Linked DNA regions of Roseimicrobium gellanilyticum. The protein of the gene in region 1 binds, or shares a complex with, the protein of each later gene. Links are inferred from orthologs where the notes say so. Each region holds a gene or a part of one and is shown on either strand. Other genes may lie near its edges. The genes, in order: sufU and DES53_RS19895.

Region 1 (3,077 bases):
CGATACAAAGGCAAGGTGTGCCGTGTAGAAGGCGCGCTCATGGGTGAAGAGCCGGGTGCGCGGGTCATTGATGAGCTTCTCCATCTCCGCCTTCCGGTCCTGCAGCATGAGGACGTTCAGATAGTGGCGCAGCAGCGGGGGATAGTCGCGCACCTTGTCTTCGTTGAAGAGGATGAAGAAGCGGTCGTACTCGCCTTCCACGGAGAGCCACCGGGCGATGGGCTCCAGTTCCTCGCGCTTGGTGTCACGGCGCTCGGCCACCGCCTTGTCCAGAATTTCCTTGCGACGGCCGGGTTCGATGGCGACCAGCCGCTTCATGGCGGCGATGTGGTGCGGTTCCTTGGCGAGAGGGTGACGCTCCAGGAGGGAGATGAGCAGGCGCTGTTCCCCGGGATCCGTGAGGGTTTCCTCATCCAGATACTCCAGCGCTTCGAGCCCCTCCTTGCCCTTGGTCTCGGCCACCCGCCACAGGTCGGACATGCCTTCGCTCCTCTGGACGGGGTTGCCGAGTTCGATGCGACGCAGGGCGTAGGTCAGCTTGATGTCCAGATCATCCGGAGCGCGCTCCACGTACACCTTCAGGATTTCCAGGAGCTTGTCCTTGCGATTCAGGTCGCGCATGACCTTGTCGGCGATTTCCACCACGCGGCGGTTCGGGACGGAGTTGCGCAGGTTTTCCTCAATCTTCGCGCTCGCAGCCTTGTTGTCTGCCGAGTTGGAGAGTGCCGTGATTTCCAGCAGGAGGTCTTCGTCGTTGAAGTGGCCGAGGTCGCGGAGCTTGTCCAGCAGGTATCCGGCTTCTTTCTGCTTGGTGAGCACGTAGAACCTGGCCAGGGTGCGGACGGCTCTGGGATTGTTAGAGTCCAGGTGGTATGCGCGGGTGGCGGCAGTCCAGGCCTTCACGATTTCCGCGTTCTTCTCGTACTCCTCGGCATCATCCACAAACTGGTTGGAGCGGAAGGTCTGCACCATGTTGTGCAAGGTCTTCCCGTAGATGACGGCCAGGGTGCCCAAGCCGAAGAAGACCGCCACGATCATGATCTTCGCCAGCAGGCGGGCCGTGCCGGACTGTCGGTCGATATCCGCCAGGCTGGGCGGAAACAGCCACCGCCAGGCCCGGACAAACGGCCTGAACAGAACGAAGGGCTCGGCCGCGTCAGATGTAGCGTGACTCTGGGATTTCAGCATGCGGGGAAGGGAGCGGAAAGCATAGTTTTTGGTCACCTAAATGGCAAGGACGTTGAAACAGTCTGGACGGTGAGGCGGAAAAGAATTGAGGGCGGGGGTTGACGCACCGCACCGGACCGTGGAGGTCCAGAGAGCATGCTCACCCCGGAAGTCTGTGAAGCCATTCTCAGAGATCACTACCGCAACCCGCGGCACCGTGGCGCGTGCGAAGGAGCACAGCCTGAGACAGTGGAGAACCCGGCATGTGGCGACATCGTGACCCTGTCACTCGCGGTTTCAGGGCCGGAACGGAGCGTCATCTGTGCCCGGTTTGTGGGCGCGGGGTGTGCCGCGAGTCAGGCGGGCGCCTCCTTGGTGCTGGGTATGGTGCAGGGAAAGCCAGCCACCCAGGCCACCCACCTGCTGGAGCATTTTTGTTCGGTCATGGAATCCGGCACAGTGGATCCTGAATTGCATTTTGAGGAGTTTGGCGACACCGGGGCGCTGCTCAGTCTTGCACGGTTTCCCGCCCGTGTGGTGTGCGCCACGCTGGCTGCCCGTCAGATGATCCGGATGTTGCGCCCCTCCCTCTGACCATCGGGCAGCATGCATTTTTTTCTTGAATAGCCCCTCAGCATTGCGCACAGAATTCTTTTCCGCCCATGTCCACTTCTGAAATGGGCGGTTGTAACAATGGCGTCTCACAGGCGTTAGTTTTTTCCCTGCACGAAGCTCAAGGCAAATCCTCACATCATGATACAGGTAAAGGATCTACGAAAAGAGTTCGGAACCAAGGTTGCGGTCGATGGAGTGACCTTCAATGTGGAGAAAGGTGAAGTGCTGGGCTTTCTGGGGCCCAACGGCGCCGGCAAGTCCACCTCCATGCGCATGGTCACCGGCTACTACCTGCCCACCGCCGGCAGCATCCGTGTGGGTGGCATCGACATGCTAGAGGAGCCGGAGAAGGCGAAACGCTTGATTGGCTACCTCCCGGAGAATGCGCCGCTGTATTCAGACATGAGTGTCTCAGGCTTCCTCGGCTTCTGCGCAGAGATGCGCGGCCTCTATGGCTACGCACGTGCCCGTGCCGTGGACAAGGCGCTGGAGACCTGCTTCCTGGAGCCCGTGCGCAACCAGAGCGTGGACACGCTCTCGAAGGGCTTCCGCCACCGCACCTGTCTCGCCCAGAGCATCATTCACGACCCGGAAGTTCTCATCCTGGACGAACCCACGGACGGTCTCGACCCCAATCAAAAGCATGAGGTGCGCAACCTCATCAAGCGCATGGGCGAGACAAAAGCCATCATCTTCTCCACCCACATCCTGGAGGAGGTGGAGTCTGCCTGCTCCCGCGCCATCATCATTGACCGTGGCAAAATCGTGGCAGACGGCACACCTGACCAGCTCAAGCGCCGCGCTCCGGGTGCGGATGCCGTGCGCGTGGTGATTCTCGGTGCTTCGGGTGCAGCCATCCGTGAGGAGCTTGGGAAAATCAGCGGCGTGGACAAAGTGGAAAGCACCGCAGCAGAGGATGGCCGCTTCGCCGGGCGCGTGCTGCCCTCACGTCAGGGAAATCATGAGGGCCTGTCCCGCGAGATTGCCTCGCTGGCCCAGGCGAAGGCCTGGAAGGTGGAAGAACTGCACCGCGAGGAAGGCCGCCTGGATGAAATGTTCCGCGCGCTCACACGCTCGGACACAGCCTGATCCACACCTCTCCGCCCATGGCGCGTGAGGACTTCTGGTCCGAGACGCGCCCGGCGGCGCTGATTGATTTCTGAACGTCGTTTACCACACACTTCGCTTCTCATGAGTTCCTGGAAAAATACCTTTGCCGTCTACAAGCGCGAGCTGCTCGGCTATTTCAATTCGCCCCTGGCTTACATCATCCTCGTCATCTTCCTGCTCGCGGT
Region 2 (3,318 bases), on another replicon or contig:
CGCATCCTCATCGTGGAAGCCGGGGAAGAGGATCTGCAGAAGTTCCTCGCAGATCTGGCCCACGGCGCCCTTGGAGGGCATGTTGTGGGAATCGCTATTGTTCAGACCGCCGACATTCTCATAGGAGTCGAGCAGTGCCGGAACGTATTGTCCATAGGGGAGGGCTTCCCAGGGAGCGGCCACATCTTCTTCAAGACTGCGGCCACTGATTCGTTCCGTTTGTTTGGGAGACGCACTCACAAGTGTGGAGGCATGCACAAGCTTTGAGGGGGGAGGGGGCCAGTATCGGTTAACTGGCTGATTGACCACGGTTGCTCGAGGGCGCACGCTGATTCCACGGCGCTTTGGCAAGGAGCAGGCCCATGCCACAGAAGTCCGTGATGCCCGCGAATACAAGACCGGCGCCGACGAAGCCCGAGAGCCACACAAAAGCCGGATGCACAAACCACCCGAGCAGCACGCCGATGAAGACCAACGACCCTGCCACGATGCGCACCTGGCGCTCGAGGCTGATGACTTTCACCTGCCCACGATTCACCGGCAGTCCGGCGGAGATCCACGCGAGAGTGCCGCCTTCCACCACGATGGGTTGGGCAAAACCTTCCGCGGCGAGCTTTTCCGCAGCTTTCGCGGCTCGCTGGCCACTGCGGCAGAGGATGTACACGGGCTTGTCCTTGCTGGCGGTGCCGGAACTGGCCAGTGAAGAGGGGGCGAGTTTATCCAGCGGTTCGAGGCGAGCCTGGGGTACATGCACTTCGGCATATTCCACAGGGGTGCGCACATCAATGACCACGCTGCCGGGTTCTGCGGCGAGGCGCTGGCTGAGTTCGTTGGGGGAAATGGTCTTCATGGGGAAACCTCGCAGAGGAGTGGAAGATTGGAAGAAATTGAAGAAGGGCCTCTGGTATTCTACGCTCCAGCTGAGATCATGGTTATTTGAGGTTCAGTTCCGGGGCAGGCGCTTCAGGACATCTACGAGGGTATCCACTTCGTCGCGAGTGTTGTAGAAGGCCAGCGAGGGGCGCACGCTGCCCTCGACGCCGAACTTGCGCTGCGCGGGCTGGGCGCAGTGATGTCCCGCGCGCACCGCGATGCCGTGCTTGTCCAGGTGCCTTGCGATGTCGACATTGGGGATGCCGGGGATTACAAAGGAAAGCACGCTGGCTTTGTTGGCGGCTGTACCGATGGGCCGGATTCCGGGAATGGTGGCAAGCGACTCGGTGGCGTATTCCAGCAACGCATGTTCATACGCGGCGATGGCGGGCATGCCGATGGACATGAGGTATTCCACCGCTGCACCCAGACCCACCACACCGGCAATGTCCGGCGTGCCGGCCTCGAACTTTTCCGGAGGTTCGTTGTAGACCGTCTTCGCAAAGGTCACGTCCTTGATCATATGTCCACCGCCCTGCCACGGAGGCATTCCGCTCAGGAGCGAGCTTTTGCCGTAGAGCACTCCGATGCCCGTGGGTCCGAAGATTTTGTGACCTGACAGCGTGTAGAAGTCCGCATCCAGTGCCTGTACATTCACCGGCATGTGCGGGGTGGATTGGGCGCCATCCACCAGCACTGGCACGCCGAAGGCATGCGCGAGCGCGATGACCTGCTCCACGGGATTCACCGTTCCGAGGGCATTGGAGACATGCGTGATGGCGACGAGCTTCGTGCGGCCATTGAGCAGGGTGGCAAATTGATCGAGGATCAACTCGCCACGATCATTGATGGGAGCCACGCGGATGGTGGCGCCTGTCTGCTCCGCGAGAAGCTGCCAGGGTACGATGTTCGCATGGTGCTCCATGTGCGTGATGAGGATTTCATCACCAGCGCCAATGTTTTTCCTGCCGTAGCTCTGCGCCACGAGGTTGATGGCCTCTGTCGTACCACGGACGAAGACGATCTCCTTCGCGCTGGATGCCCCGAGGAACTTGCGCACGCTCTCGCGAGCGTTTTCGAAGAGATCCGTGGAACGCGCTGCCAGAGCGTGTGCGGCGCGATGGATGTTGGAGTTGTCCCGGCTGTAGAAGGATGATGTCGCATCGATCACTGCCTTCGGCTTGTGTGTGGTAGCGGCGTTGTCCAGCCAGATGAGTGGACGCCCATTCACCTGTTGATGCAATGCAGGAAAATCGCTGCGAACGGAATGGACATCGAACGCACGGGCAGACGGTATGCCTGAAGCCGACGGTCTTGATGAGCCCAAGCTGCTTGAGAGCTCCTGTACTTGCGCCGCTTCCCGTGGCAGGAAGTAGTAGCGCTCACTCACGGGGAGTGATGACGATTGTTTTTCAGGCGCACCGAGCACGCTCACGGCATGTCCTTCTGCACCGAAGAGCACATGAGGATTGCCGAAGGCGTACTCGCCGTCATCTGCGGAAGATGCGCTTTTGACCGGTTGGGTATCCACATTCGGATGAAGAGAATCCAAGGTGGGATGCACAGGTGGCGCCACATCAGGTTGTCGCGGAGCGAGTGTGGCTATCGAAGGCGTGCCCGGAGCCGTGGGATGTTGGCTATTCCCCCGGTAGAATTCACCCAACAGCCGATGGATGAGCGAGGTGTCCACCCCGCCGAAGGATGGCTCAGGCGGAGTAGTCATAGTAGTTGCCCACGAAAACGTTATCCAGTCGCGCGATGGCATCATGCGTGAGCACGGCCGCGGAGAAATAGCGGGTCACCAGGTGGGAGGCCACGGAGTGTTCGTTGGTTCCCATGTAGCGGACTGAGAGACCGGGCTCGACCTCGCCAGTGACTCCGGTTTTCTGCAATGCGACCACCCCTTGTTCGGCTTCTCCAAGGCGCAGCAGGATGATGGTGGTCTTGTCGTCCTCGAGCGGAAGTTTGTCACTGGGCACCAAAGGAATGCCGCGCCAGGTGATGAAGGGCGAGCCAAGGATATTCACCGTGGGTGGTGGCACGCCACGACGGGTGGCCTCACGACCAAAGGCCGCGATGGCCTTGGGATGCGCGAGGAAGAAGGCAGGCTTCTTCCACACGAGGCGGAGCAATTCATCAAGGTCGTCCGGTGTGGGAGGTCCACTCAGGGTATTGATGCGCTGGCTGTCCACCACTTCCCTGAGCAGGCCGAAGTTGGGATTGTTCAGCAGCTCCCATTCTTCGCGTTCCTTCACCGCTTCCACCACCAGGCGCACTTGCTGGCGAAGCTGATCGATCTCATTGCTGTAGAGATCGGTCACTCGGGTGTGGGTGTTCAGAATTGTCTGGATGGTGCTCAGGTGGTACTCGCGCGGGTTTTCATCGTAGTCCACGAATGTGGAGGGCAGCTTGGGCTCTCCGCCTTCCACAGTGAGCAATTCCACG

What was found.
Region 2: the proteins of sufU (region 1) and DES53_RS19895 are in contact, whole or in part, in a solved structure (PDB 5XT5), measured with the Bacillus subtilis proteins. The link is inferred for Roseimicrobium gellanilyticum from one-to-one orthologs.

What each region holds. Positions count from the first base shown.
Region 1 is NZ_QNRR01000019.1:19,991-23,067, reverse strand. Bases 285-3,042 are described here. They hold sufU (Fe-S cluster assembly sulfur transfer protein SufU), read left to right. Parts: upstream 285-1,323; coding sequence 1,324-1,761; downstream 1,762-3,042. Other genes in these bases: DES53_RS30415 (ABC transporter permease), read left to right, coding at 2,974-3,042; DES53_RS30420 (ABC transporter ATP-binding protein), read left to right, coding at 1,921-2,871; DES53_RS30430 (hypothetical protein), read right to left, coding at 285-1,188. Also shown: more of DES53_RS30430, read right to left, coding at 1-284; more of DES53_RS30415, read left to right, coding at 3,043-3,077. UniProt on the Bacillus subtilis protein: Part of the SUF-like system that mediates the biosynthesis of iron-sulfur (Fe-S) clusters. Acts as a sulfurtransferase and thus transfers sulfur from SufS to SufB.
Region 2 is NZ_QNRR01000007.1:310,497-313,814, forward strand. Bases 271-3,269 are described here. They hold DES53_RS19895 (cysteine desulfurase), read right to left. Parts: upstream 2,597-3,269; coding sequence 944-2,596; downstream 271-943. Other genes in these bases: DES53_RS19890 (rhodanese-like domain-containing protein), read right to left, coding at 290-850; DES53_RS19900 (family 2A encapsulin nanocompartment shell protein), read right to left, coding at 2,580-3,269. Outside these bases: DES53_RS19885 (serine O-acetyltransferase), read right to left, coding at 1-183; more of DES53_RS19900, read right to left, coding at 3,270-3,318. UniProt on the Bacillus subtilis protein: Type II cysteine desulfurase that acts as the initial step in the SUF-like Fe-S cluster assembly pathway.